DNA from 3 places in the Lysobacter antibioticus genome. Region 1 is predicted to be linked to each of the others. Evidence: riboswitches for the same ligand, from Rfam matches in the RefSeq annotation. Region 1 holds a riboswitch; each other region holds the start of a gene.

Region 1 (5,890 bases):
CCACCGACTTGCCGATGCCGGTGTCGGTGCCGGTGACGAACACGCCGCGCGGAAACACCGCGGACGCGGCCGTTGGTCGGGAGCCGGCCTCCACCGGGGGCTGGGTGTGACTCATCTCGCGCTTTTCCCTGGGGCGTGGAGTCCACCATGGTAGTGGCGGCGGATGCCGCTGTTACACTCCGATGATGTTTAAAACCTCCGCACTATCGGGCGACAAGCCCGAGCAATACGCGCAGCTGCTCGCCCAGGCGCGCGGTTTGCTCGACGGCGAACGCGACCGTATCGCCAACGCCGCCAACCTGTCGGCATTGGTCAGCCATGCCCTGCCGGAACTCAACTGGGTCGGCTTCTATTTCTACGACGGCGAAGAACTCGTGGTCGGCCCGTTCCAGGGCTTGCCGGCCTGCGTGCGCATTCCGCTCGATAAGGGCGTGTGCGGTGCGGCCGCCTCGACCCGCCAGACCCAACGCGTCGCCGACGTGCACGCCTTCCCCGGCCACATCGCCTGCGATGCCGCCTCGCGTTCGGAAGTGGTGGTGCCGCTGGTCCACGGCGACGCCCTGATCGGCGTGTTCGACCTCGACAGCCCGGTCCCGGACCGCTTCGATGCCGACGACCAGGCCGGCCTGGAAGCGCTGGCGCGCGTGTACGTGGAGGCGCTGGCATGACCGCGCCGAAGATGCGCAACATCGGCCCCAAGAGCGCGGCCTGGCTGCGCCAGGTCGGCCTGCGCACGCACGAGGACATCTCCGCGATCGGCACGGTCGAGGCCTTCATGCGCGTCAAGCGCGCCGGCTTCAAGCCGACCCTCAACCTGCTCTACGCGATCGAAGGCGCGCTGCTGGACTGCCATTGGCAGGAAATCAGCGACGAACGCCGGCAGCAACTGATCCAGGCCGCCGAAGCCGCGACCGCCCTGCTACCGCCGCCGCGCAACAAGCCGGCCGCCGCGCCGGTGCACACCACCGTGCACGCCGAAGAACGCCACGATGCGTTCGAGGGCGGCGGCCTGGACGGCAACGGCCTGGACGAGGACGACGACCGCCCCGGCGGCCGCGACGAGGACGACGGGCGCGACTGAGCCCGTCGACGCCGCTGCGCCCCCTCCGGCCGGCCCCCTCCGCCCACCCACGGCTTTGGCCCCGGGCGCCGGCTTCGCGTAGACTGCGCACCGCTTCAAGGTGACCCGGCGGCTTTCTCCATCGCCGGGTTGAAACGGGAAGCCGGTGACGCGCCCTCTCTTGCGGGAGGATCGGCGCCAGTCCGGCACTGCCCCCGCAACGGTAAGCAAGACAGATCGCGGCAACCGCCACTGTGCTCGACACGGGAAGGCGCCGCGATCGGCAGCCCGACCCCGCGTCGGCGCTGCGCTTGCGAGTCCGGAGACCGGCCTTGAAGCGCCACAGGTTGCGATGCGGAGGGCGTCGCGGCGGCTGCTATCCGGCTGTCTGCACGGCCCGCTGCCTCCTCGCAACCGTCTTCCGCCGTCGTCGTCGCGCGCCTCCGGGTGCGCGCGCTGGAGCTGTCCCCATGTCCGTCCGCAACACGCACGCCACGCGCGCACTGAACTTGTCCTTCGCCATCGCCTGCGCGCTGGCGCTGCCCGCCGCCGCCATCGCCGCTCCGGCCGGCGACGCCACCGACCTCGACGAGGTGGTGGTCACCGCCAACCGCACCGCGGTCAGCGTCAACGACACGCTGACCCCGGTCGACGTGCTGGACCGCGAGACCATCCAGCGCAGCCAGGCGCGCGACCTCAACGACCTGCTGCGCGGCCGCGCCGGCATCACCATTTCCAACCAGGGCGGCGCCGGCAAGCTCACCACCCTGTTCCTGCGCGGCAGCGAGTCCGACCACGTGCTGGTGCTGGTCGACGGCATCCGCGTCGGCTCGCCGACCTCGGGTCTGGCCGCGCTGCAGGACCTGCCGCTGGCACTGATCGACCGCATCGAGATCGTGCGCGGCCCGCGTTCGAGCCTGTACGGCGCCGACGCCATCGGCGGCGTGATCCAGGTGTTCACCCGCCGCGAGAAGCAGGGCTTCGCGCCGCGCGTGCACGTCGGCGGCGGCAGCAACGACAGCCTCGAATTCGGCACCGGCTTCGGCGGTCGCAGCGAGCGCGGCTGGTTCGGCGCCGACTACAGCTTCCGCAAGACCGAGGGCATCAACGCCTGCCGCGGCGCCGGCTTCCCGGTGTTCGCCGGCTGCTTCACCGACGAGCCCGACCGCGACGGTTACGAAAACCACGCCCTGTCGCTGCGCGGCGGCCTCGAGTTCAACGAGCAGTGGAGCATCGAAGGCCAGGCGCTGCGCGCGGAAGGCGAGAACGATTACGACGGCAGCTTCGTCAACCGCTCCGAGACCGTGCAACAGGTGATCGGCGGCAAGCTGCAATGGCGCCCGTCGGAAACCATCCACCTGCAGTTGCTGGCCGGCCGCAACGTCGACAGCTCGGATAATTTCCTCGGCGAAGTGCCGATGGGGTTCTTCAAGACCGATCGCGACAGCGCGACCTTGCAGGGCGACTTCACCCTGGCCGAAGGCCACGTGCTGAGCGCGGGCTTCGATTGGTTGCGCGACCGCGTCGACAGCGACACCGTGTACGACGAAAGCGAGCGCGACAACAAGGCCGGCTTCGTCCAGTACCAGGGCCGCTTCGGCGCGCAGTCGTTCGAGGCCAGCCTGCGCCGCGACGACAACGAACAGTTCGGCGGCCACACCACCGGCGGCGCGGCCTGGGGCCTGAACTTCGCCGAGCGCTGGCGCGTCACCGTCGGCTACGGCACCGCGTTCAAGGCGCCGACCTTCAACGAGCTGTACTACCCGTTCTTCGGCAACGCGACCCTGCGCCCGGAAGAGTCCAAGACCTGGGAGCTCGGCCTGGCCTATCGCGGCGAGCGTTTCAACGCCCGCATCGACGGCTTCGACACCCGCGCCGACGACCTGATCACCTACGACTCGTCGATCAACCTGCCCAACAACATCGACCGTGCGCGCATGCGCGGCGCCGAGATCGGCATCGACACCACGTTCGCGCAATGGACTCTGGCGGCGAGCGCCAGCGTCCTCGACACCGAGAACCGCGTCGGCTTCTATCAGGGCAACGACCTGCCGCGCCGCGCCAAGCACAGCGCGCGCATCGATCTGGACCGCAGCTTCGGCAAGTTCCGCTTCGGTGCGACCGCGGTCGGTTCGGGTTCGCGCTACGACGACGTCGCCAACAGCACCCGTCTCGGCGGCTACGGCACCCTCGACCTGCGCGCCGAGTACGCGATCACGCCGGCCCTGAGCCTGCAGGCGCGCGTGGCCAACGTGTTCGACCGCGAGTACGAAACCTCTTCGTACTTCAACCAGCCCGGCCGCGAATGGTTCCTGACTCTGCGCTACGCACCGGTCAACTGATCGCATTCGTCGACCGACCACACCGGTCGACCGACTAGCGCATCGTTGATGCATAAACAGAAAGCCCGGCATTGCCGGGCTTTCTGTTTTTGGCGCAGAAACACGCACGCCCCACGAACGCAGGCTCAGGTCGGCCGCAGCCCGCATTGCACCCAGCTGCGGCCGGCGATGTCGGCGACCACGCCGATCATGCCGTGGCGCCAGCGCCCGTCGTCCGGCCCCGAGGCCAGCGCTTCGTAAAGCTGCGCCGGCACGCCGTCGGCGAGGCTGCGCAGCTTGGCCGACGCCTCGGCATCGTGGTGGAACAGGCTCTTGGCCACGACGAAACAACTCAGCGCCCGCGGCTGGCCGTCCGCCGACAAGGCAAGGCTGATCCCGACATGACGCGGCAGGGCGCCGCCTTCCAACAGCGCCTCGAGCATGTCCATCAACGGCTGCGCATCGCCGAGCACCGCGCGCGCCATCGCCGCGAGCGCCGGCCGATCCAGCTCGTGACCCAGTGCATAGAACTCGGTGCTGCCGTCGGGATTCACACCGCTCAGTCGCCAGGTCAACAGGTTCGAACGCAGCAGGAAATAGCGATCCCGCCAGACCGTCGGCAGCCGCCCTGCATACAGATCGACATAGAGCTTGGTCGCGCGCTCTTCGCCATGACGCCCCGAGGCCCATGCACCGAACACCAGCGGGTCGTCGCGTTGCAGTTCCAGCCACGGGGTCAGGTCGCCCTGCCAATCCAAAGCCTGCGCGGCCAGCATCAGCCGCTCGCGATCGGCCAGCTCCGGCGCGGCGACCTCGGCGGTCCAGCGCACCGCCGCTTCGCGCGAACTCCAGGAGAATTCGACCGGCATGCCGGTGTTGGTCAGGCGGCTGAAACTGCCGGCCACTTCCGGCCAGACCGAACGCCCAAGCGGCGCGAGCACGTCGCCGAGCAGGTCCGCGGCGGCGGCGGCCTGCGCCGGCAGCACCGTCCCGAGTCGCCGCAAGGTGGCGGCGACGGGGCCGGCGATGTCGGCGCCGAGGCTTTGTTGCATCGGCGCAAGCCAGGCCGCTTCGGGATCGCGGCGCATGTCGATGACGGTATCGCTGCGCATGTCACTGCACCGCCACCAGCTCTTCGGTCTCGGCGACCCAGGCGCGCTGGTCGAACTGTCCCTGCATGCCGACGAAGGTGAAGCGCCGGCGGTAGTTGCGCAGGTCCTTGTTCTTCAGGGCGATGCGCAACTTGACCGGATCGGTCTGGCTGCCGGCCATCTCGATGCGCTCGTTGCGCTTGTAGGCGCCGTCCTCGTACTTCACGTCGATGTAGACGCGCTTGACCATGGCCGGGTCGAACACCGGGATGAACTCGAGCTGCAACGCATCCTCGAAGCTGTCGTGGACGATCAACTGCGGCACGTCGAGCTCGACCGGCGGCGTCGCCGGATCCGGATTGGCCACGCCCTTGCGCCGCTGCACCAGCTGATAGGTCACGCCGCGGTTGGCCGGGCCGGGCTTGGCGCCGCGCAGGCGCCAGGTCTTGGGACCGGACTCCTTGGTCAGCTTCAAGGTGGTCTTCGGCTCGGGCTGCGAGTAGCCGTGCGCCTGCAGCTTGACGTCGATCGAGTCGACCACGTCCCAGTCGATGTCGCCCGGGATCGCTTCGATGTGGCGGAACTCGACGTGCTCGTAGGGGTTCACGAACATCGTGCGGTCCTCGGTCGAGGCGGCCGGAATCGTGTACGAGGTGCGGTCGGCGGCCCAGTCGGACTGCGGGTCGAAGTGATACTGATACGAGGCGTCGTAGTCGATGTCGCGGGTGGCGTTCATGAACACCTCGAAGCGCTTGACCCCGGTTTCGCCCGGCCCGAACACGAAGTCGGCATGCTTGTGATCGCGCGGCTTGCTCTTGTCGCCGTAATCCAGCGCCACCTGCGCCGACAACAAATTGATCGGCTCGAACGCGATCGGCATGCTGGCTTCGACCGCGAACTGGCGGAAGAACGGATCGTCTAGGTCGATTTCCTTGAAGTACTTCGACTTGTCGCTGAGGTCCCCGAGCATCAGGCCGAAGAAGCCCTGCGGCGCATAAGTACGGCGCGTGGCCTCGGCGCGGTTGTAGCGCAGGGTCAGTTTCTTGCGCTCTTCCTGGCGCACGAACTTGAGCTTGAGCGACAGGCTCATCGCGGTCGGCGGCGTCGGCAGCGTCGGTGTCGGCTGCGGCTGCGGCTGCGGCTGCGGCTGCGGCTGTGGTTGCGGTTGCGGTTGCGGCTGGGGTTGCGGCTGCGGCTGGGGTTGTGGCGTGATCGAAGCCGGGCGGGCCAGACGTCCCCGCCAGCGGCTCGGCGTGGTCCCCGCGACGTTGCCGATCACATGCACCACCCGGTTGTCGGGATCGCCGCCCATCGGCGTATGCGAGCCGGGACGGCTGCTCGCCGGTACATCGCCGTGCGCATTGGCCGGGGTGATGGTGAAGTTGCCGCCGGCGCGGCGTACCACCGCCGCAGCGACA
Region 2 (5,890 bases), 320 kb from region 1:
GGCGGGCGCCCGTAGCGGCAAGGCCCTCTTTATAGCCGATCCGCCGATCCGCGGAATGTACTGTGGTCGACGAAAAACGACGGCCCGGATGGTCCGGGCCGTTGTGGTGCATGCCGCATTCCCTTTTTTCAAGTAAGAGCAAAGCTCCAACCCTCTAGGAGCGACGTCCTATTGGATTTCCTTCGGTCATAAGCCGCGACCACGGGATGGGCAGACCTCGCAGCGCCTGCGTCGCTCATCGAAGCCATGAACTATCGCAGGGTAGGAGCGACGCAAGTCGCGACCGCGCGGTCTCCGGTTGCGGCGCTTCTTGCCGCAGGGTGGAGAAGCAACACGAATAGCAAAGCTTCCGCCCCCCTAAAGGGGGCGGGTTACTTTCTTTTGCTAAGCCCAAAAGTCCGTCTGGATTCCCTTCGGTCAAAGCTAACCAAAGAAAAGGGCTCTCCTTGCAAGGGCACAAGCCCGCACGATCGATGCCAACGCAGGGATGCTCCAGACAGGCCATCCATGGCCTGCTTGCGCACGGCCCGCATCCATGCGGGCCGCCCTACGGGTCTTCTCTTGGCCGGCAAAGCCGCAAAGCCAAGCAACTCAATCACTGCAAGTGCGTGTCGCCAGCTCTCACCACTTATAGCCGACCTTGATGTAGCCGAAGGCGCCGTTGAAACCGAACGGCGAGGCGGTGTTGTAGGGCAGGTAGTTGCGGGTGCCGCGCACCAGCTTGGACTCGTCCGGATAAGCGTCGAGGACGTTGTCGCCGCCGATGGTGAAGTCCCAGCTGTTGAGGCGATACGTCGCGGCCAGGTCCAGGGTCCACTCGTCGCCGAAGGTCTGGTCCTGACGTGGATCGGTCGCGTGCAGCTCGGTGAACTCGCCGTAACGGGTGGCGGTGGCGGTGAAGTTCCAGTTGCCGGTCTTCCAGTCGCCGGCGAGGAAGAACTTGTCGCGCGGCGCGCCCTTGGTGATGCGGCCGATCTCGGTGCGGCCGATACGCACCGCGGCCGGGTCGATCGCGGCCAGGCGTGGCGGGTTCGGGGCGATCTTGTCGATCTCGGTCTTGGAGTAGTTGTAACCGGCGGTCAGGTTGAGCTTGCCCGAGCCGACGTCCCAACCGTAGGTGGCGATGATGTCCACGCCCTTGGTGTCGGTGTCGACGGCGTTGGTGAAGTAGCGGCCGCCGCCGATGCCGGGATAGCCGTTGGCGTTGAGGTAGTTGCGCACCGCGGCGCTGGTCAGGTTTTCCGACAGCAGGATGCGGTCCTTCACCTGGATGTTGTAAGCGTCGATGGTGATGTAGAGCTGGTCGGCCGGCTGCAGCACCAGGCCCAGGCTGTAGTTGGTCGATTCTTCCGCCTTCAGCGCTTCCGAGCCCAGGGCGATGGCGGCCGGGTTGTCGACGCGGAAGGTGCCGATTTCATACGGGATGCCGCTGATGAAGTTGGTGGCGATCGACTGGAAGAACTGCTGCTGCAGCGACGGCGCGCGGAAGCCGGTCGAGGCGGTGGCGCGCAGGGCGACCTTGTCGGTGAAGGCGTAGCGGCCGGACAGCTTGCCCGAGGTGGTTTCGCCGAAATCGCTGTAGGTCTCGTAGCGCGCGGCGGCGCCGAGCGAGAACTTGTCGGTCAGGTCGGCTTCGGCGTCGATGTAGACCGAGTAGCTGTGGCGGTCGAAGTCGCCGGCATCGCTGGCGCGGAAGCCGGAGAACACCTGCGCACCCGGGATGATCTGGCCGTTCGGGGCGGCCACGCCGCCGTTGGCGTAGGACAGCGGCTCGCCGGCGCGTTCGGAGAACTCCTCGCCGCGCCATTCCGCGCCCCAGGCGAAGGTCACCGGGTACTGCCAGCCGAAGTCGACCGACTTGGTGAAGTCGAGGTTGAGCACGTGCTGGGTGACTTCCAGCGCGCCGGCGTAGAACTGGGTCGGCGAGGTCGGGCCGAGGCTGCGGTTAAGGGTGTTTTCGATGTCGAAAGTCAGGCCGTTGTGGCCGTAGTTGTAGCTCAGGTCGATCTGGGTGCCGCCGGCGGTCTCGCTGCGCAGGCCGAACACCGCGGCGCGGTCCTTGCTGACGTTGTGGATCTGCGGCAGGAAGCCGTTCGGATAAATCGACGGGATGTTGCGCGGGTCGCCGGCGAAGCGGAAATAACCGTTCGACAGCACGTCGCGTTCGCTGTAGCTGCCGAACGAATAGAAGCTCAGGTAGTCGGTCGGGTTGTATTCGCCGTTATAGGAGAACGCGCCCTGGTCGATCTCGGGATCGCCGTAGCGCTGCTCGACGCGGCCCTGGAACGGGCGCGCGCGGTTGGTCTGGTCCTGGTGCCCGCCCTGCGCGGCCAGGTGCAGCCAGCCGTTCTCGCCGAGTTTGATGCCGGTGTCGCCGGAGAGCTGGTACTGCTTGCCGTCGCCGGCGCTGTACTGGCCGTAGCGCGCGGCGATGCTGCCGCCCGTGCCGCTGCCCTTGAGTACGACGTTGATGACGCCGGCGATCGCGTCGGAGCCGTACTGCGCCGAGGCGCCGTCGCGCAGCACTTCGACGCGTTCGATCGCGGCGATCGGAATGGCGTTGAGGTCGACCGGCGAGGAGCCGCGGCCCTGGCTGCCGTTGAGGTTGATCAGGGCGGTGGTGTGGCGGCGCTTGCCGTTGACCAGCACCAGCACCTGGTCGGGGGCGAGGCCGCGCAGCTGAGCCGGGCGCACTGCGTCGGTGCCGTCGGTGATGGCGGGGCGCGGGAAATTCAGCGAGGGCAGGGCGCGCGACAGGGCGGTGGCCAGCTCGACGGTGCCGGTGGCCTCCAGGGTTTCGGGGGTGATGATGTCGATCGGCGCGGTGGACTCGGCGACGGTGCGGTCGCTGACGCGGGTGCCGGTGACGATGACCTGGTCCAGGGTCTTGGGGTCGCTTTGCGGCGCGTCTTGCGCGTGGACCGGCGCGGCGAGCGCTACCAGGAGGCCGAGGGCCAGAGGGTGACGTGAACCGGCGAAGGTGCGGCGGACGTGCATGACGACTCCTTGATGGGGATGACAGCGATGTCATTCGGATTTAACACGAACGTAACAACCGGTCAATGAAGCGGCCAAATATTGCCTAACGCAAGTAGTCAAAAAGTGGTAGAAGCACACTCTTTGCGGAATCCGGCGGCGGATGGCCGGCCGCTGCGCCTGGCCTGGTGGGGGCTTTCTGGCCCTCATCCCGTTAGGCCCTCATCTCTGCCAGCCCTGATTTCCTCCTCAAGTCGTCGTCCCCGCGAAGGCGGGGATCCACCGGATTTTCGTGCGAGAACGCCTGAGGTCTCTATCGCCCGGCCAGGGCGCGCAGCACCCTGGCGTTCACGGATGCGCGAGCCGGTGGCTCGCAAGCGCATCCATTCACCCCGGCCTGCGCGGGGATGACGATTTCAGCGCTAGGGGAGGCCGCGAGGTCCGTCCAGGAAAGCAAAGGCCGCGGATGGGCCCTGATCGGCGAGTCACGCGCATTTTCCTCCTCCGTACCCTGGCGTCCCGACCTCGCTCGACTGCTAAGATGCGCGCGCTCAAGGTGATCGCCGACACACAATCGGCGATTGAAACGGGAATCCGGTCCCCGCTTCTGGCATTCGCCAGGTCGGTCAATCCGGAGCTGCCCCCGCAACGGTAAGCGAGTACACGCACCGCACGACGCCACTGTGTTCCGACACGGGAAGGCGCGGTACGGGAGACCCGGTCCGATCTCGGACCGCCTCCGCTCGCAAGCCCGGAGACCGGCCCGGAGCGCGAACCGACAGGCGGAGGGCCGTGTCTCGGGGCATCGGCGCGCGCGCCGTCTCTCCGTTCCGCCATCCCCCTGTCACGACCTGATCTAGACCGCGCGGGTGAGGCGCGGCCATGGAGAGCCGACCGTGACGTTCCGTTTTTCCGCTGTTCCGCGCCTTGCGCGCATCCCCGCGCGCTGCGCTTTCGTATTCGCCGGTTCCGCATTCGCCGCCTCCGCAGTCGCGGCGCCGGCGGTCGATCTCGACCAGGTCGTGGTCACCGCGAGCCGCACCGCCCAGACTCAGGACGCCACGCTCGCTGCGGTGACCGTGATCGACCGCGCGCAGATCGAACGCCTGCAGCCGTCGTCGCTGCCGGAGTTGTTGCGCGGCACCCCTGGTGCGTCGCTGGCCAACAACGGCGGCCCGGGCAAGGCGACGTCGCTGTTCCTGCGCGGCAGCGAGTCCGACCATGTGCTGGTGCTGATCGACGGGGTCAAGATCGGTTCGGCGACCAGCGGCGGCGCATCGCTGCAGGACATTCCGGTCGAGCAGATCGAACGCGTCGAAATCGTGCGCGGCCCGTTCTCCAGCCTGTACGGCTCCGAAGCCATCGGCGGCGTCATCCAGATCTTCACCCGCCGTCCGCAGGGCGCGTTCGTGCCGAGCTTCAGCGCCTCGATCGGCAGCTACGCCACCCATCGCGCCACCGCCGGCGTCGCCGGCAAGGGCGAGCGCGGCTGGTATTCGATCAACGCGGCCCACGAAGACACCGACGGCATCAACGCCTGCCGCGGCAAGCCCTCGCCGGGCGGTGCCGGTTGCTTCACCTATTCGCCCGACCGCGATGGCTATCGCAATGATTCGCTGACCCTGCAGGGCGGCTACCGCTTCAACGAGCAATGGGACGCCGAAGCGCGCTTGTTTCGCACCGAAAACCATAACGAATACGACGGCAGTCAGAACAACGAGGCCGACGGTGTGCAGCAGGTCGCCGGCGCCAAGCTGCGCTATCGCCCCAGCGACCGCGTCAGCCTCAGCGCCAGCGCCGGCCGCAGCGAAGATCTCAGCGACACCTACAAGAACGGCAAGTACTCCAGCACCTTCGAGACCCGACGCCAGCTCGGCTCGGTGCAGGGCGACCTCGGCATCGGCAGCGGTTTGCTCACGCTCGGGTTCGACTGGCAGCGCGACCGCATCGACAGCAACACCCGTTATGCCCGCGACGCCCGTATCCTGCGCGGCGCTTTCGGCCAGTGGCAGCAGAGTTTCGGCGCGCATGCGCTGCAGGCCAGCCTGCGCCGCGACGACGACAGCCAGTTCGGCGGCGAGACCACCGGCAGCCTGCTGTGGGGCTGGAACCTCAGCGAGGCGCTGCGTTTGACCGCGAGCTACGGCACCGCGTTCAAGGCGCCGACCTTCAACGAGCTGTACTACCCGGGCTACGGCAATGCCGGCTTGTCGCCGGAAACTTCGCGCAGCGTCGAAATCGGCCTGCGCGGTACCCACGGCGAGCGCCGCCAGCACGTGTGGTCGCTCAATGCCTACGAGAGCGACATCGACGATCTGATCGCGTTCGATTCCTCGATCGGCCTGCCCGGCAACGTCGACCGCGCGCGCATCCGCGGCCTGGAAGCGGCGTTCGACACCCGCCTGGCCGACTGGGACCTGCGCGCCAGCGCGACCTGGCTGGACCCGCGCAACGACAGCCGCAGCGCCAGCCGTGACAAATTCCTGCCGCGGCGTGCGCGGCAGAGTGCGCGCATCGATGCCGACCGCCGCTTCGCTGTCGGCAATGGCGCCTGGTCGTTCGGCGCCAGCGTGTACGCCGCGGGCGATCGCTATGATGACCTGGCCAATACGCGTCGCCTCGCCGGTTATGCGCTCACCGATCTGCGCCTGGGCTATGCCTTCAACGAGGCCTGGAGCCTGCAGTTGGCGGCGAACAACGTGTTCGATCGCCGTTATGAAACCGCCGCTTTCTACAATCAGCCCGGGCGCAACTACCTGTTGACCCTGCGTTACCGGCCTTCCCGCTGACGGATCAGCAACCTCGGCCCGCGTCCGCGCGGGCAGCCTCCCGGCCCGCGTCCGCGGGCTTTGCCGGCAACCACCGCGTTGCCGGCGCCAATCGAGAGTCGCCGATGAAAAGCTTGCCCGGTCCC
Region 3 (5,890 bases), 120 kb from region 1:
GGGTGATGGTGCCGTTGTTGCCGACCAGCTTGGCGGTGACTTTGCCGTCGTTGAGGTCGCCGGAGGCGGCGGTAGCGGCGATGCCCAGGCCACCGGTACCGACTTGGTTGGCCGGTACGACGAACGCGATCTGGTTTACCACGGTGTTGGTCGTGTAGTCCGCACCGCTGCCGACGCGCAGGAACAGGATCTTGGGAATCGTGATCTGGAAGTCCAGCTTGGCGCTGGCGGTGATCGGGGTACCGGTGCCGGTGGTGTACTGCGACTCGGCTTGGGCGAGCATGGGTACGGCGGCGAGCAGCGAAAGGGCCAAAAGGGACTTCGTGAGCGTTCGCATTATTGAGTTCCAGGGAGGGTCGATAGCGTGCCGGGGCTCCGGGCGCAGGCCATAAAAACGCACAAAGTATGCCAAGGAGTGACATTCGGCATATTGCTTGTTAAGTATACGTAAACAGCATGCGACTGATGTCACACTACTGACGTTCTTCGTCACACCTCGCCCTGCCCGGTCAATCCCGGTCACGCTCTGTACAGGTCGCCGCTTCCGTAGCCGGCTACCGGACGCGGCCGGCTCGAACGCGCACCGCCGCGCCCCGCCGTCGCCCGCCCTGCTATGGATTCGATTGCGTATGGACCCGCCCCACTCCCGACTGGCGTGTTCCGCTTCGTGGCGACGCAGGCTGCCGGCTGGGCGAACGCAGTCGCCTTCGCGCCACCCGCCCTAGGGTCAGCCCGACTGCTGCGGCCCGATCCGGCTGACTAGACTCGTACCGCGACCTCCCGCGCACTGGAGCAGAGCCATGTATCCCTCCGATATTTCCGGCCCCTCCCGTCAATGCCTGCCGCCGGCCGAGCCGGTCACCCCGGCGCCGCTCACTCCCGTGCAGCAGCAGGAACTCGCTCAGCGCTACGCCCCGATCCTCTACTTCCATCCCCAGGAAGAAAATTTCCTGCAGGACCCGAACACCTATATCGAGCAATCGACGCTGCGCCAGGAACGCGACTTCTGGGGCGACAAAGAACTGCATGGACTGGGCGAGGTGCCGGCGCGGGAGCTGGCCGACATCGGGCCCGACAACAAGGACGCCGACAGCCAGTTGTTCCTCGACCATCAGAACGAAGAACTCGGCGACGGCGTCCGCGACGGCGACCTCGCCAACAGCAAAAACCTCTATCAGTACGATCCCGAAAGCAACACCATCACCTACCACCTGTTCTATTCCTACAACGACGGCCCGCCCGGCCTCGGCGACGTGCAGAACCACGAAGGCGACTGGGAAAAGATCACTGTGCAGCTCGACGATCAATATCAGCCGACCGCGGTGCGCTACAGCGCCCACGGCGGCCTGAACGCCGAGCGTTCATGGGCGGACACGCCGAAGGAAGACGGCCGCCCGGTGTCCTACGTCGGCCAGGGCTCGCATGCGAATTTCCCCGAGACCGGCTCCTGGGAAACCAAGGCACCCGGCATCGACGACTCGGCCAAGAGCGGCGGCGTACGCTTCGACCTGGCCGGCCAGCCGGCGGTCGATGTGACCACGCAGGAATGGTATGGCGGCCACGTGCTGTGGGGCGAACGCGGCAGCGGCCAGGAACTGGGCATCGCCGAGACCACCGGCCCGACCGGACCGTCAGCGGACAAGGGACCGATCGTGGCCGGCGACGCCGATCCGTCGCTGCAGCCCAACGACGAGACACCGGGCTTCCCGTTCTATGGGCCTTATCCGCCGTTCGTGTTTCCGCCCTGAGCGTGGTGATGGCAGGAGCGACATGATCTGCAGGCTGAAGCAATGCAGTGCCGCGCCCTCCATGTAGGAGCGGCGCGAGCCGCGACTGCGTCGCTTCGGTTTCGCAGCGCATCGCTCAAGCAAGATCCAGATCCAGATCCAGATCCAGATCAAACGCTAAGAGCTTCCGCCACTAAAGCGGCGGGTTACTTTCTTTTGTCATAAGCAACAAAAGAAAGCTAACCAAAGAAAAATGCTTTCTTTTGAATCACAAGCCCGCACGAGCGATGCCAACGCAGGGCTTTTTCATACGGGACATCCCTGTCCCGATGAAAAACGGCGCGCATCCCTGCGCGCCGCCCTCCGGGTCTTCTATGACCGTCGCGAGGTCGAGACGACGCACAGCGACGGCGACGACAATGGCAAAGGCAAAGGCAAAGGCAACGGAAGTTTTTCGTTGCCTTTGCCTTTGCCTTTGCCGTGAAAGCTTGGCGCAGTACCGAACTTGCGAGAACACCAGGAGACCCGGAGGGCGCCGCACAGGACGTGCGGCGTTTTCCGATAAGACAAGGATGTCTTATCGGAAAATCCCGGCGCGCGCATCGAACTCGCAGGGGAGCTTCGTCAAGGAAAGCCCTTTTCTTTGGTTATCTTTGACCGAAGGGAATCCAGACGGACTTTTGGGCTTAGCAAAAGAAAGTAACCCGGCCGCGTCAGCGGACGGAAGCTCTGTTCTTGCTGTTTTAGGTGCAATTGCTTCACCGTCTTTCGGCCACAGACGCCGCAGCGGAATAAAACACGGTCGCGGCTTGCAACCGAAGAAAATCCCTGTGGCCGCCGCCCCTACTCTCGCGAAACCACACCGCTTCGATAGACGACACCGACGTTGCGATGACTGCGCATCCCGCGGTCGCGGCTCGCGCCGCTCCTACCCTGAGGGCACCCGGCGCGATGACGCGGGCACCAACCAACCCGTGCCACCGACAGCCCCCTCAACGACGTATCTCGAACCCCGGATTCTCATTGAGCGACCCGTCCGCCTCCAGCACCGCGTAGCGCTCGCCATCGGGATGAAACACCACCGGAATCGGCTCCAGGAACAGCGGCCGCCGAACGAAACGCAGTTCCCAACGAAAGTGCTCCAAGGTCGTCAACGCGTCCAGTTGCTCGCGGGTCAGCCCTGCGCGCAAGGCCACGGCGCTGGCCTGCTCGGTTCCGTTGCGTCGTTCGCGTGTGGTCATCGGGTACCGCTCCTTCGAGAATGCCGCGTTGCGCTCTCGCCATGATCTTGCAACGGCATGCGAATGTCACCCGAGCGGCCACGGCCCGCGGGATTCTTCAGTGCCGACGCTCGACGACGAACCGATCCACCGCCGCCGATGCTCCCCATCGCGGCGGCACGCCCATGCCGATCCGTATGCCCCTATCCGCAGCCGTCCCCGCCGCACCAGCCATTTCGCCTGCATCGTTTCCAGGAATACACGCCGCCCATCACAATATCGAGCGATGCCCGGCATTTCGCCCGAACCCCGCACAGGCAAACGCGGTCGACATCGCGAGCGCTCCCGCAACCGACATGCGGCGCATTCCTCGCCATGCATTCCATTCGCCGCGGTGCGGTGCCGCGCCGAGTCGTCACACATGCGCGCAGCAACAAGATGAATGCGGCGTCCGAAGCCATCCGACCACGCCGTCGTGCGAACGAGCGCGCAGCTTTGCGCAATGCAGCTTGTTCGCTTTCGATCCGACGCCTACACTCCGCCGGCCACAGGTGTCCTGCCGCCGTACCGGCGAGCAGGGTGAAACGGGAAGCCGGTGCGAGTCGACAGACTCCATTCCGGCGCTGCCCCCGCAACGGTAGGCGAGAACACCCGACTCAATACCACTGCGATTTCGCGGGAAGGTGTCGGGGTGATGCGGATCGCTCCGCATCGCTCGCAAGCCCGGAGACCGGCCAGTGGCGGGCATCGCATGCGATGCCGTCCTCGGGTGTTGCGGTGGGCAACCGGACGGGCTGGCTCGACGCGGATGTCCGTTGCGTGGAACCGACTTGTCTTGCTCCGCAATCCCCGTCACGCGGGTGAGCGACACGGAGCCGAAACAATGAACGATATGAATCGCGTCGCGACCGAAGTCGCGACGGTCAAGCTGCTGATCGACGGTACCTTCGTCGAATCCCGATCCGAACAATGGCGCGATGTCGTCAACCCCGCTACGCAGACAGTGCTGGCGCGGGTGCCGTTCGCCACCGCCGACGAAGTCGACGCCGCGGTGCGTTCGGCGCAACAGGCCTTCAAGAGCTGGCGCAAGACCCCGATCGGCGCGCGCGCGCGCATCTTCCTCAAATACCAGCAACTGATCCGCGAGCACATGGGCGAGCTCGCCGCGATCCTCACCGCCGAACAAGGCAAGACCCTGGCCGATGCCGAAGGCGACGTCTTCCGCGGCCTGGAAGTGGTCGAGCACGCCGCGGCGATCGGCAACCTGCAACTCGGCGAGTTAGCCAACAACGTCGCCGGCGGCGTCGACACCTACACCCTGCTGCAGCCGCTCGGCGTGTGCGCCGGCATCACCCCGTTCAACTTCCCGGCGATGATTCCCCTGTGGATGTTCCCGATGGCCATCGCCACCGGCAACACCTTCGTGCTCAAGCCGTCGGAACAAGATCCGCTGGTGACGATGCGCCTGGTCGAACTGGCGCTGCAAGCCGGAGTGCCCAAGGGCGTGCTCAACGTCGTGCACGGCGGCGAAGACGTGGTCAATGCGATCTGCGACCACCCGGACATCAAGGCCGTGTCCTTCGTCGGTTCGACCAAGGTCGGCACCCATGTCTACCACCGCGCTTCGCTGGCGGGCAAGCGCGTGCAGTGCATGATGGGCGCGAAGAACCATGCGGTGGTGCTGCCCGACGCCAACAAGGAGCAAACCCTCAACGCCCTCGCCGGCGCCGCATTCGGCGCCGCCGGGCAACGCTGCATGGCCGCCTCCACCGCGGTGCTGGTCGGCGAAGCGCAAGCCTGGATTCCGGAACTGGTCGCCAAGGCGCGCACGCTCAAGGTCAATGCCGGCACCGAGCCCGGCACCGACGTCGGCCCGGTGATTTCCTGCGCCGCGCGCGAACGCGTCGAAAGCCTGATCGCCGCCGGCGTCGAGCAAGGCGCAAGGCTCGAACTCGACGGCCGCAAGCCCTCCGTGCCGGGCTTCGAGCGCGGCAACTTCGTCGGCCCGACGATCTTCTCCGGAGTCGAGCCCGGCATGCGCATCTACGACGAGGAAATCTTCGGCCCGGTGCTGATCGTGCTCGCCGCCGACACCCTGGAGGCCGCGATCGAACTGATCAACGCCAACCCCAACGGCAACGGCACCGCGCTGTTCACCCAGTCCGGCGCCGCCGCACGCCGCTTCCAGGAAGACATCGACGTCGGCCAGGTCGGCATCAACGTGCCGATCCCGGTGCCGGTGCCGTTGTTCTCGTTCACCGGCTCGCGCGCGTCCAAGCTCGGCGACCTCGGCCCTTACGGCAAGCAAGTGGTGATGTTCTACACCCAGACCAAGACGGTCACCGCGCGTTGGTTCGACGACGACACGCTCGGCCACGGCGTCAACACCACGATCAGTCTAAAGTGATGGCCGCCGTCATGAACCTGCAGGCGGTCAATCCACCGCCATCGCAGCTCGGCGAAGACCAGCTCGCCTTCCGCGAGGCCGCGCGCGATTTCGCCCTGGCCGAACTGGCGCCGCATGCGGCGCACTGGGACGCGCAAGGCATCTTCCCGCGCGAGGCCATCGGCAAAGCCGGCGAACTCGGTTTCTGCGGCTTGTACGTGGACGACGCCGCCGGCGGCTCGGGTCTGACCCGGCTCGATGCGGTGGTCGTGTTCGAGGAGCTGGCCGCGCTCGATCCGTCCACGGCGGCGTTCATCAGCATCCACAACATGGCGACCTGGATGTTGACCGCGCACGCCTCGCCGGCCGTACGCGACCTCTGGGGGCCTCGGCTCGCTTCCGGCGAATGCCTGGCCTCGTACTGCCTGACCGAACCCGGCGCCGGTTCCGATGCCGCCTCCCTGCGCACCCGCGCCGAACGCGATGGCGATCATTACCTGATCAACGGCGCCAAGGCCTTCATTTCAGGGGCCGGCGCCACCGACATGCTGGTGGTG

What was found. A riboswitch is a leader RNA that binds a small molecule or an ion and turns the genes downstream of it on or off. The one in region 1 is predicted to bind cobalamin.
Region 2: linked by a shared signal. The riboswitch ahead of btuB (TonB-dependent vitamin B12 receptor) and the one ahead of btuB (TonB-dependent vitamin B12 receptor) in region 1 are both predicted to bind cobalamin.
Region 3: linked by a shared signal. The riboswitch ahead of GLA29479_RS10600 (CoA-acylating methylmalonate-semialdehyde dehydrogenase) and the one ahead of btuB (TonB-dependent vitamin B12 receptor) in region 1 are both predicted to bind cobalamin.

What each region holds. Positions count from the first base shown of each region.
Region 1 covers NZ_CP013141.1:2,487,180-2,493,069, forward strand. Annotated here, with positions in the region: gene bioD (dethiobiotin synthase) at 1-115, opposite strand, end outside; gene GLA29479_RS10105 (GAF domain-containing protein) at 186-668, shown strand; gene GLA29479_RS10110 (TfoX/Sxy family protein) at 665-1,081, shown strand; cobalamin riboswitch at 1,163-1,409, shown strand; gene btuB (TonB-dependent vitamin B12 receptor) at 1,531-3,402, shown strand; gene GLA29479_RS10120 (hypothetical protein) at 3,528-4,493, opposite strand; gene GLA29479_RS24450 (hypothetical protein) at 4,495-5,890, opposite strand, start outside.
Region 2 covers NZ_CP013141.1:2,169,534-2,175,423, reverse strand. Annotated here, with positions in the region: gene GLA29479_RS08750 (TonB-dependent receptor plug domain-containing protein) at 622-2,997, opposite strand; cobalamin riboswitch at 3,514-3,757, shown strand; gene btuB (TonB-dependent vitamin B12 receptor) at 3,912-5,765, shown strand; gene GLA29479_RS08740 (hypothetical protein) at 5,870-5,890, shown strand, end outside.
Region 3 covers NZ_CP013141.1:2,608,197-2,614,086, forward strand. Annotated here, with positions in the region: gene GLA29479_RS10585 (hypothetical protein) at 1-313, opposite strand, end outside; gene GLA29479_RS10590 (Vps62-related protein) at 801-1,748, shown strand; gene GLA29479_RS24470 (hypothetical protein) at 1,981-2,211, shown strand; gene GLA29479_RS10595 (hypothetical protein) at 2,720-2,968, opposite strand; cobalamin riboswitch at 3,480-3,700, shown strand; gene GLA29479_RS10600 (CoA-acylating methylmalonate-semialdehyde dehydrogenase) at 3,840-5,354, shown strand; gene GLA29479_RS10605 (acyl-CoA dehydrogenase family protein) at 5,366-5,890, shown strand, end outside.